Regions from separate parts of the Devosia sp. MDV22-iso42 genome, predicted to be linked through region 2. Evidence: riboswitches for the same ligand, from Rfam matches in the RefSeq annotation. Region 2 holds a riboswitch; the other holds the start of a gene.
The links. A riboswitch is a leader RNA that binds a small molecule or an ion and turns the genes downstream of it on or off. The one in region 2 is predicted to bind FMN.
Positions count from the first base shown of each region.

Region 1 (5,811 bases), on a different contig from region 2:
ATGGAATGCCCATTCCATCAATGGAATTTGCTGCCGCAGCCAGTCATCATGCGTTCAGACTTGTGACCAAATGGCGGCTAGCCGCGTCGCCTATGCTCGGCAATGGAGACGGTCAGCGCCATGGCAAAGGCCATGCTGGCCGAGAGCGAGCGGAAGCCGGCATGGTCGGCCTCGACCACCTCGAACCATTCGCGCGAGCATTCCGCCAGCGGGGAAAACGCCGAATCGGTGAGCGATACCACCGGCACGCCGCGTGCGGCCAGCGAGCGCGCCTGGGCCGCGCTCTCGGACGCATAGGGCGCAAAACTGATGGCAAAGGCCGCGTCGTGCGGTGTCGCCATGGCGAGGATATCATCGTCAATGCCGGCCGAGGTGCCGACCAGATGGCACTTTACCTTCAGCTTGCCAAAGGCATAGGCCATATAGCTGGTGATCGGATAGGAGCGGCGCTTGGCGATGAGATAGATGGTGTCCGCCTTGGCCAGCAGGCTCACCGCCCGTTCCAGCGCATCGGGATCCACCGCCGCCGCGATGGCATCGAGCGATCGGTGGCCGGCGGCAACGAAGCCATTGAAAATAGTGGTGCTTTCGGCCAAAGCCGCGCCGTCCTGTTCCAGCGTCTTGAGGCGCTCTTCATAGGACGACGTGCGGCCGCGCAGCCGGGCGCGGAACAGCAACTGCAGCCCGGAAAAGCCGTCAAAGCCGAAATGCTGGGCAAAGCGTACCAGCGTCGAGGGCTGCACCTGCGCCGAAGTGGCAATGCTGGCCGCTGTGCCAAAGGCGATTTCGTCGGGATGGTCCAGCGCATAGGCGGCCACCTGGGTCAGCCGCTTGGGCAATTCCCCCTTGCGCTCGAGAATGACGGCGCGCAGCGTCTCGAAATCCTCGGGCGGCAGGTCTCTGGTGTCGGTCTGGGTCATGGTGGGCTCTCGTCTTGCGCCCAGCATAGTCCCCAAACCGCGCCCGGGATCAAGTTTTCTCGAATGCCCGTTCCAGCATCAGAACAATCGGGTCGCCGCGGACGGCGACCCGCGGTCGATCAGGCCATGCTGAGTTTCTGCCGGTTCTGCGTTTCGGCCCACAGGATGAAGCTCGACGCGCCCAGGATCAGCAGCGAACCGGGCCAGAACCAGATCGAGGGCATCTGGCTCAGCACGATCCAGCCCAGCAAGCCGCTCAGCGGCACCTTGAGGTCGCCAAAGGGCTGCAGATAGGTGGCGTCGGCCACTTTGTAGGCGAAGCTGAGCAGATATTGCGCGGCCGCCGTGAGGGCCCCGAGCAGCAGCAGCAGCCACAGCGCATTGCCCGAGGGAAGGGCGAATGGGAAGCCGGTGGCCAGGCCCGCCGGCACTGCACCCGGCGCCAGAAAGGCAAAGGCGTTGACGGCCAGCAGGATCAGCAGGTGGTTGGGCGTTACCAGCACCAGCAGCGAGATGGTCAGCGTCTCCGGCGATTCCTCGCGGGCAAGATATTTGGTCAGCACGTCGGTCGTGGCCCAGAGGGCGGCGGCCACGACAGGGATAAGGGTCACTAGGCTCAGTCCCTCGCTGCCGACCCCCGAGATGATGATGGCGCCGACAAAGCCCACCAGTCCGGCCAGAATGCGGGCCGTGGAGGCGCGCTCGCCCAGGAACAGCGTCGAGCCGAGGATTATGAACAGCGGACCGGTGGCCAGCAGGGTCACCATCTGCCAGATCGGCACACCCGAGGCGAAGCCATAGACGAAGACATGCACGCCCAGCGCCGAGACGAAGGCACGGATTTCGTGCACCAATGGATGGCGTGTGCGCAGCTTGCTGATGCCGATGCGCAGGATCAGTGGCAGCGCCAGTACCGAGGCAATCAGATATTGCCAGAAGGCCATGCCGGTCGAGCTCATGCCATAGCCGCCATATTCCACCGGGGTGGGCAGCGACGACTGCAGCAGGTTGGTGCCGGCGAAAGCCAAGCTGGCCACCACCATGAACAGGGCGCCGGTCGTGGCGCCATTGTGGGGAGTCGAGGAAACGTGGTTCATCAAAAGTCCTTTCCGTAACCAGTTTCCTCAGGGTTACGGGAAGTCTCGCCGGTGCCTCGCCCGGCTCCAAAGGGAGGCGGACGCAGGCGTGCCAGCGTTGGTCCCGTTCTCTTTCATCCGGACTATACCGTCGGCTCCGGAGTTACACCGGATCTGCTGACCCCAGGGACATCAAGTCCGAAGGCGCTCGCGGGCTTGGCGTTGCCGCCTTTACCGCCGGTGGGGAATCGCACCCCGCCCTGAGAACATTGCGGGGCTCTATCGTCCCGCGACGATGGATATAGGCCAGGGCAGCGCCCGCTGCAAGCAGACACAGGCATGTGACCGCGCCTCTCGACGTAAAGATGAGCCAAGGCGCCGGACGACCAATGGCCTCCGGTTATAGGTCTAGGGACGAACCCCGAAGCGGCAATCGCCCCTGAGTGAGTTAAATAGTGAGACGGTGGCCGCCTCGGGGTGCTGGTTTTTGGAACTGTCCGGTCCTAGGGGTCGCTCGCCCTGTCGCAACCGAAGCGTGGAACCTGTGGAAGAGGCGTCCTCCACCCAGCCCACCCCACCACTGTTCGCCTGCAGGCCGCCCATGCGGGGTGATGGGCAGAAGTGTAATCGCGCCGGAGCAGCCGGGGATAAGTTCTTCCGGGCAACAGGCATGAACCGGACTCGCCGGACAAAACAGAACAGACTGGCCGCTTCCTACCCCATGTCGGCCAATGGAGCAGCCATCGCGATTTCCTGAAAGCTGCGGTAGCATCACGGCTGGGGCAGCATCAGACGATGTTTGGCGTTGCCCAACCGGAGCCTCTGAGCATCTTGACTGGGCGGCATACCAAAATACCGACGATACTCGCGACTGAACTGGGATGCACTATCGTAGCCAACCTTGAACCCGGCGCCAGTGACGTCGTTTGGATATGAGGCCAGTAGCAATCGAGCCTCCTGCAGTCGAAGCTGCTTTTGGAACTGGATCGGGCTCATGGCAGTCACGGCCTGGAAGTTGCGGTAGAAGGCCGACACGCTCATCCCCACGAACTCGGCGACGTCTTCCACGCGGAAGGATGCGGCATAGTGCAGGCGGATCCAGCTAACGGCTCGTGAAATGTGACTGAGGTGACTGTCGGCCAGCCCGAGCTGGCGCACCGCGCTACCTTGTTCTCCCGCAATCAGACGCCAGAGGATCTCTCGCTTGACGAGTGGCGCAAGGATAGCGATGTCCCGAGGAGTGTCGAGCAAGCGGACCATACGCAGAACAGCATCCAGCAAAGGGGGTGATGCGTCACTGACCTGCATGCCGGATGGAGTGATGCCATTTTCCTGCCGTACCCCATCTGATGGGGCCTGAAGCAGAAGCTCGGCTATGGCCACGGGTTCAAGCACGAACCCGAAGCCGAGTGCGGGATGGTCTGGACTGGCATCAATGAACCTGCCTGTGACCGGCAGATCCACTGACGCCACCAGGTATTGGCCAGGATGATATTCGTACATGCGGTCGCCCAGGACCAGGTGCTTGGCGCCTTGTGCAACCAGAGCCATCACAGTCCCGGACATGGTGTGTTCGTGGGTGGATACGTCCTGTCGCGCCAGCATGACGCCTGGTATCGCTGTACCCATGTCAGATCGGGCATGACGAGCAATCAGGTCCCCAAGTTCTGCAATCTGCTTTTCCACACGACAACTCCCTTCAGACTTGGCGTGAGGTGGATGAGCACCTCACGCCAACACAGTCCAGCCCACGATAGCATTGTGCAAGCCTGCCGCGAGACCATTCTTGGAAGGTACGCGGTGCAGCAACCCCACCCAGGTACGTCCAAACCGGACCTAGCTCGCCCGCGCGAGTTCCACAGCGTCTGGTCCGGCGGGAAAGCGCAGCTGGCCTGATGTGTCGTGCACGGCCGCCCATACAGCTTCTGCGACGTCACTCTCCTTGGTGGTGAGCGTTGGCCTGGCAAAAGCTGCAAAGATCGGCTGGGCAAAGACCTGGTAAGCGGGAGGGATAAGATCGTCGATGTTGATGGCCGAATTTTGCGAGAAGCGGGTCGTTGGTGCATAACCAGGCTCGACCAGCTTGGCCCGGATATTGAATGCCGACAGTTCATGCGCCAGGGAGCCGGTGAAGCCCTCAATGGCCTGCTTGCTGGCGGTATAGGCTGCGGCAAGCGGCATCGGCGCCAGGGTCACGCTGGAGGTGACATTGACCACCGCGCCCGAGTTCTGTGCGCGAAACATCGGCAGGACGGCCTGCGTCATCGCCATCACGCCAAAAGTGTTTGTTTCGAACACCTTTCGAACATGGCTCATCGGGGTCGCCTCAAATGCCCCGACCACACCGATCCCAGCATTATTGACCAGGACGTCGATAGGCCCGCTCGCCTCCAGAGCGGCGGCAATGCTAGGCTCGTCGGTGACATCCAGAGCGATGACGCGGAGCCGTTCGGAAGCAGGCAGAAGGTCGTGGTTTGGCTTGCGCATCGTGGCGACGACGTTCCACCCTTGAGCAAGGAAGAAGCGGGCCGTTTCGAGTCCATAGCCAGACGAGCTGCCGGTGATCATGATGGTGTTCATGGTGTTTTCCCTTGAAGTGCTGAGCGATACCCTGATCGCCTCGACACCATTTAAGCACCGCCTCATCTACCGACGTTATCATCAAGCTCTCAACCACTTGCACAATCCTCCCAGATATGACCTTCCGGATATAGAACAAACTCGCCAGTCGACCTATGTCTGTTTCCCGGCCACAACTGTGCCAGCCCCACTAGATGCGCCTTCAACGAATGCAGCTGAAAGCCGCCAGTCCGCAACCCACCCCATTTTTGCTGTTGCTGGATCTTGAGGTGGAACGACCGCTATTGGGGAATAGCCGACGCGGTCCAACGCCTGAAATGGGGCGCCTATCTGCCTTGGTGGAGTCGACTCCGTTTCGGTCGTTCCGAACTGACCGCCGGTCCTCTAAAGCGGCCCTCTGTCGGCATTTTCTCGACTTTGGAACCGCACTTCCTCTATGACCCATTTCGGGCGGCCACCAAGTCACGCGCGGTCACAACCTTCTCAACAACCGACATTTGCTCCGTACCCCAAACGCATAGGGGCGCAAGAGCCTCAGCAAGGCTCTTCCCCAAGGGGGTAAGCGCATACTCGACTTTCGGGGGGATGCCTTTGAAGTCGTGTCTGGCAACCAAGCCATCGGCGACCATCTCTTTGAGGTGCTGGATCAGCATCTTGTCGGTGACCTTGCCGACAGCCCGCCTCAATTCGCCGTAGCGGTGCGTGCCATGGGCCAGGTGGTAGATGATCAGCGGTTTCCACTTGCCGCCCGAGATAGCCAGAACGGCATCCAGTCCGCAGGAAAAGGGGGGCCTCGGCATGCTTCAATGCTCCTCAAAGGTACTTACCAAAAGGTGCATACTGGTGGAATAAAAAGCAATGGCCTATTTCCCCCATAGCAGTCCCCCCCGGGATTGAATGTCAGGGCTGAAGGCTCGGTAGCGAGACGCCGGCCAGCCTTGAGCGCGCTTATGGAGAAAACGATGAGCAGTTCGACCGATACCTATTTGAGCATAGTGGGCACCTACAGGGTTGATCCTGCGGATGCGGCGGCCTTCGCCAGCATTGCAGCGGGTTCAGTTCCCGACACGGCAAGCAAGCCAGGATGCCTCTACTATATCGCCTCCCAGGACGTGAACGAGCCGGGCGTGTTTCACTTGGCAGAAGGGTGGGCCGACAAGGCAGCACTCGATGCGCATACCAGCAGCCCGGATTTTCATGCTATGCTGGAAAAGGCGATGCAGCTGCGCATCCTG
Region 1 covers NZ_JBZVWR010000006.1:805,652-811,462, reverse strand. The annotation lists gene AC4NN3_RS05590 (MurR/RpiR family transcriptional regulator) at 78-920, opposite strand; gene AC4NN3_RS05585 (DMT family transporter) at 1,040-2,017, opposite strand; FMN riboswitch at 2,119-2,268, opposite strand; gene AC4NN3_RS05580 (AraC family transcriptional regulator) at 2,768-3,682, opposite strand; gene AC4NN3_RS05575 (SDR family oxidoreductase) at 3,833-4,576, opposite strand; gene AC4NN3_RS05570 (hypothetical protein) at 4,575-4,844, shown strand; gene AC4NN3_RS05565 (winged helix-turn-helix transcriptional regulator) at 5,011-5,376, opposite strand; gene AC4NN3_RS05560 (putative quinol monooxygenase) at 5,539-5,811, shown strand, end outside.
Region 1: another riboswitch for FMN. It lies ahead of AC4NN3_RS05585 (DMT family transporter); the one in region 2 lies ahead of ribD (bifunctional diaminohydroxyphosphoribosylaminopyrimidine deaminase/5-amino-6-(5-phosphoribosylamino)uracil reductase RibD).

Region 2 (5,811 bases):
AGAAGGGGTTCATCGACAGGCGCACGCCAGCGGTTTCGACGCCGGTGCCATCGGGGCGGACGCGGATGCGGACATTGTGATCGACGACGCGCTTGATGGCGACCAGGATTTTCATGGCAGACTCCGGGCTGTTGGGCGGTGTCATGACAAATCGCGGCCGGGCGGACAAGGCGCGAAGGGGGAAATTTGGGCCAAGGATGGCAGGAATGTTGGAAAAGGGTGCCTGGGGGCGAAGAGCTGTCGCCCAATACAGCCATCCTCACCGTCGGCCAGGGGTGGGGAGGGGAAAGGCGGCTTTATAGCCGGCAGTTCAATCTAGCAGACGTTGATAAGCTCGCCGACCGGCTGTCCATAGGGAGGCTTATCGAGCACCACCGGTGAGAGCTTAGCGGGCAATGGAGCGGAGCGTGCCCAGCGCGTCCAGGCAAGCGGCGGCAGCTTCCCGACCCTTGTTGTGTTCATCCTTGCGGCTGCGCAGGATGGCTTGTTCGTCAGTGTAGGTCGTCAGAATGCCGAAAGTGATAGGCTTGCCGGTTTCCAACCCCACCTGCATCAACCCATGGGCGGCGGCCTCGCTGATATATTCGAAATGCGCCGTATCGCCCTTGATCACGCAGCCCAGGCAGATCACGCCATCGAAGCCCGCCTGCGCAAGGCGCTTGGCGATGAGCGGAATTTCAAAGGCGCCGGGGGCAGAGTAGATGTTGTCCGGCGCAATCGTCATCCCGTTCTCGGCCAGATAGGCCAATGCGCCGTCGCGCAGGCCATGGGTGACATCGGGGTTGAACTGGCTGACGATCAGGGCCAGGCGGGGTGTGGTTTCAGACATTGAAGTTCTCCTGTTGTTGATGAGCGAAGGTGTGACCGAGTTTGTCGCGCTTGGTTGCGAGATAGCGCCAGTTATGGGGATTGGCCGGGATTTCCAGCGGCACGCGGACGGCGACCTCAATGCCGAACTGTTCCAGGGAAAGAGCCTTGTCCGGATTATTCGACAACAGTCGCAGGCGCTCGATGCCCAGGGCCCGCAGAATTTGTGCAGCGATGCCATAGTCGCGGGCGTCGGGCGCAAAACCCAGGGCAGTATTGGCCTCCACCGTATCGTGTCCCTGGTCCTGCAGCGCATAGGCGCGGATCTTGTTGGCAAGGCCAATGCCGCGCCCTTCCTGCCCGCGCAGATAGATCAGCGCCCCGCCATTGCCAGTCGCAATCTGGCGCAGCGCTTCCTGCAATTGCGGTCCGCAGTCGCAGCGCAACGATCCCAGCGCATCGCCGGTGAGGCATTCAGAATGCAGGCGCACCAGCGGCGTGCTGCCCAGCGGATTGCGGAGCAACGCCAGATGCTCGGTGCCGTCCAGGCGGCTGCGAAAGGCCCGAACCTCCAGGGGGACTGGAGAATGCTGGGTAGGCAACTCGGAGCGTGCCACCTCGTCCACCAGCGTTTCGGTGGCAATGCGATGGGCAATGATGTCCTGAATGGTGAGGATCGGCAGCTTGTGATCCCGAGCGAAGATATCGAGATCGGGCCGCCGCGCCATTTCTCCGTCATCACGCATGACCTCACAGATGACGCCTGCGGGCTTGAGCCCGGCCAACCGCATCAGATCGACCGCCCCTTCTGTATGCCCGTTGCGCGCCAGCACGCCGCCCTCGGCGGCCCGTAGCGGAAACACGTGTCCCGGCGAGGCAATGTCGGTGGACCTGACCTGTGGGTCCGCCGCAACCTGGACAGTCCTGGAGCGGTCATGGGCCGAAATGCCCGTGGTGATCCCCTCGACGGCCTCGATGGACACGGTGAAGGCCGTTGAGCGCCGGGCCCGGTTATTGGCCACCATTTGCGGCAGCCCCAGCCGATCCACCTGCCCACCGGTGAGGGCAAGGCAAATGAGGCCACGACCGTAGCGGGCCATGAAATTGATGGTTTCGGGCGTGGCGAATTCGGCGGCGACGACCAGGTCGCCTTCGTTCTCGCGATCTTCGTCATCAACCAGGATCACCATGCCGCCTTGGCGCAGCTGGTTCAGGGCTTGAGATAGGGCAGACATAGTCGCTCCACATATTTGGCCATCACATCGACCTCGACATTGAGTTCATCGCCGATGGCGAGGCGGTGCAGATTGGTGTGCTCCCAAGTGTGGGGAATGATTGTGACGTGCACCGCGACACCATCCGGCCTGGCCTCCAACCCATTGATGGTCAGGCTGATGCCATTGAGGGCAATTGATCCCTTTTCGACGCAATATCGTCCCAGCGCCGCAGGCAGCAGGAAGACATGCTTCCAGGCGCCCTCGGCTGCCTCCCGCTCAGTCAGGCGTGCCAAGCCATCGACATGGCCCTGAACCAGATGACCGGAAAGCCGGGTGTCGAGCGTCACCGCGCGCTCCAGGTTTGCCTCAACGCCGATGGTCAACCCGCCCAGATTGGTCCGCGCCAGCGATTCCGGGCTGATGAAGAAGCGGGCGCGGCCCGCGACATCAAACTGGGAGACGGTCAAACAGACGCCGTTGACGGCAATGCTCTCGCCCAGCGCCAGGTCGGCCCAGCCGCTGTCCAGCTCGATTTCCAGCGAACCGCCGCTGGGCGCCGCCAGGGTCACGCGTGCGCGCTTTTCAATAATGCCTGAAAACATCGGCTTCCTTTTGGTTTAGGTCGGTTTCACGGGAGGTGTTTCGTCGAATGGTCACCCGGTCGGTGCCGTCCGGATGAGCGGCCCGCTCGATCAGCACATGTCCGTCCCAGAGACCTGCATCGAGCAGGCTTCCGGTCAGTGCCGGCCCGGCTTCGACCAGAGCCGCCATGCCGCCCGCCGCGCCGATCATGGCCAGCGCTTCATGCACGTCGCGCACCAGGTACACGGCAAAGCCGCGCTGCCGGGCGGCCGAGACATAGTCGTCGGCAACGCGCCCCCGGCGGTCGAGAATGACCAGCATGCGCTGCTTACCCGGATGATCGGGAACCCGGCGGACCGTGAACAGCGGACCGTCGGCGAGCACGGTCCCTGAACCGGTCAGGATGGCATCGGACTGCCGCCGGAGTCGGTGCGCCAGGTCCAGGGATACGGCGCTCGTGAACGTCTTGCGCCCCGCCGGAGGGATCATGCTACCGGCTGACGAAACCGCCTGCTTGATGGTGATGAAGGGCAGTCCGGTTCGGCTTCGCTTGGCAAAGGGCGCCAATAGACGCTCGGCATCGGCGTGCAACGCCGTCGCTGCAGGATGGTCGAGATCGGCCAAAAAACGTACGCCAAGGCCCGCTGCCTGCAGGCGTTCGGCTCCGCCGCCTGCAACCTGGGGATTGGGGTCGCGGCGGGCAATCCAGACCTGCCGGGCGCCAGTCGCCAGAATGGCCTCGGCGCAGGGCGGCGTGCGCCCATGGTGGTTGCAGGGTTCAAGGGTTACGACGACCGTGTCGATGGCCCCAGCCACCCCGGCAGCGCTTGCCCCCGCGATGGCTTGCGCCTCTGCATGAGGCATGCCCGCCCGCTGGTGTGCGCCTTCGGCGAGCGTCTGTCCCCCAGCATCGAGCAGCACACAACCGACCGGCGGATTGGGCGCCGTTGCGCCTTCATGGGCCCGGGCAAGGGACAGTGCACGCGCAAAGGCATCAGCGATGCGCTGCGGTGAAACACCTTGGGTGGTAAATGTTGCGGTCATGCCCATCTCGTCGCCTGTTCAGACGAGTTTCAGGGCAAATGACGACACGCACGCGCTCTCCGCTGAGCGGAAAGCGCGCGGGCACGATCATCGGTTCTCTTCCATCCGGACTATACCGTCGGCCCCGGAATTACACCGGGTCTGCTGACCCCATCCCAAAGGATGGGCGCTCGCGGGCTGATGTGCCTAAGCACAATTACCGCCGGTGGGGAATTTCACCCCGCCCTGAGAACTCTGTTCGACAAGTAGGAGATGCAGCTATTCGGATCAAGAGGGAACAAGGGGGTAACCTGCTATCGCCACCGGCTGTGACCGGTTTTGGGAAAACCGGGATTGGGCGAGAATGACCGAGTTGGGCTCGGTTGCGGGCAATCGCTGGTGACTGGTTGGCGATGCCCCGTGGACAGGCGCTGGCCCTGCCGCTCCCAAACGCTCCGCTTGGTCGCATGGCGCGGGGCTGGGGAAAGGACTAGTGTTGACGGCTTGGATTGGGACAGCGACACTGACCCAGAACCGACCTATTGGACTTCCTTATGCCCGTGCTCAACCGTATTGCCGAGTTTGCCGACGAAATCGCCGCGTGGCGGCAGGATTTTCATGCGCATCCGGAGATCCTTTATGCGGTGGAGCGGACGGCAGGAATCGTGGCGGACAAGCTGCGGGCATTCGGCTGCGACGCGGTCGTGACCGGCATCGGCGGCACGGGCGTGGTCGGCATCATCAATGGCCGGAGCAATGGCAGCGGCCGCACCATCGGGCTGCGGGCCGATATGGATGCGCTGCCGATCACCGAAAAGACCGGCGCGGCTTATGCCTCCACGGTGGACGGCAAGATGCATGCCTGCGGCCATGACGGGCATACCGCCATGCTGCTGGGCGCGGCGAAATACCTGGCGGAAACGCGCAATTTCGACGGCCGCGTCGCGCTGATCTTCCAGCCGGCCGAAGAGGGCGGCGCCGGCGCCAAGGCCATGCTGGACGACCGGCTGGTGGAAAATTTCGGCATCGACGAGTTCTACGGCATGCATAACTGGCCGGGCATGCCGGCGGGGCAGTTCGGCATTCGCGCCGGGGGCATCATGGCGGCGACCGACCGCTTCTATATCGACATTACCGGCCAGGGCGGGCATGCGGCGCGGCCGCAGACCACGGTGGACCCGATCATCGTGGCGGCCAACATGATCGTGGGCATGCAGGCGATCGTGTCGCGCAATGTCGATCCGCTGGCCAGCGCCGTGCTGTCGGTTACCATGCTGGAGGCCGGCGAGGCGGACAATGTGATTTCGCGCACGGCCAAGATCACCGGCACGGTGCGCACGCTGGACCTGGGCGTACAGGACCTGATCGAGCAGCGGCTGGCCGATTTCGTGCCGCAATTTGCCAAGAGCTTCGGCGCCACGGCCAGCGTGCGCTATGCGCGCGGCTATCCGGTTACGGTCAATGCGCCCGAGCAGACGGCCTTTGCCGCCGAGGTGGCGCGCGAGATCGCCGGGCCCGAGCGCGTCGACGCCGAGGCGCCGCCCTCGATGGGCGGGGAGGACTTTTCCTTCATGCTGGAGCGGCGGCCGGGGGCCTACATCTTTGTCGGCAATGGCGACAGCAGCGAGTTGCATACCGACAGCTATGATTTCAACGATGCGATCATTCCAGCGGGGACGAGCTACTGGGTGCGGCTGGCGGAACGGGCACTACCTGTGGCGTAGCACGGCGCCACGATTGATGACCATTTCCATGCCGGTCCTTGCCAAGATTATGCCCGTGCTGCTCACCCTGCTGGTTTCGGCGGCGGGGGGCGGGATCGCGACACTGCTGGGGCTGCCGGCGGGGTGGCTGATGGGCGGGGCGCTGGCGGTGGCCGTGGCGGCGATTGCCGGGCTGCCCATGGTGATGCCCGACCGGCTGCGCGACCTGGCGTTCCTCCTGGTGGGCATGTCGATGGGGGCCAGCGTGGCACCGGACAGCCTGGCGCTGGTGGCAAGCTGGCCGGTGACGATCCTGGCGCTGGCGCTCGAACTGGTGATCATCGTGGCGGCGACCGGCTGGATGCTGGCAAAGGTGTTCAAGCTCGATACCGGCACGGCCTATCTGAGCTCGTTTCCCGGCCACCTGTCCTTCGTGCTGGGGATCGCCTCGTCGGGGGTGGGCGATGCGCGGCAGATCG
Region 2 covers NZ_JBZVWR010000014.1:126,911-132,721, forward strand. The annotation lists gene AC4NN3_RS17705 (electron transfer flavoprotein subunit beta/FixA family protein) at 1-115, opposite strand, end outside; gene ribH (6,7-dimethyl-8-ribityllumazine synthase) at 386-829, opposite strand; gene ribB (3,4-dihydroxy-2-butanone-4-phosphate synthase) at 822-2,042, opposite strand; gene AC4NN3_RS17720 (riboflavin synthase) at 2,018-2,626, opposite strand; gene ribD (bifunctional diaminohydroxyphosphoribosylaminopyrimidine deaminase/5-amino-6-(5-phosphoribosylamino)uracil reductase RibD) at 2,607-3,650, opposite strand; FMN riboswitch at 3,740-3,887, opposite strand; gene AC4NN3_RS17730 (M20 aminoacylase family protein) at 4,184-5,353, shown strand; gene AC4NN3_RS17735 (AbrB family transcriptional regulator) at 5,370-5,811, shown strand, end outside.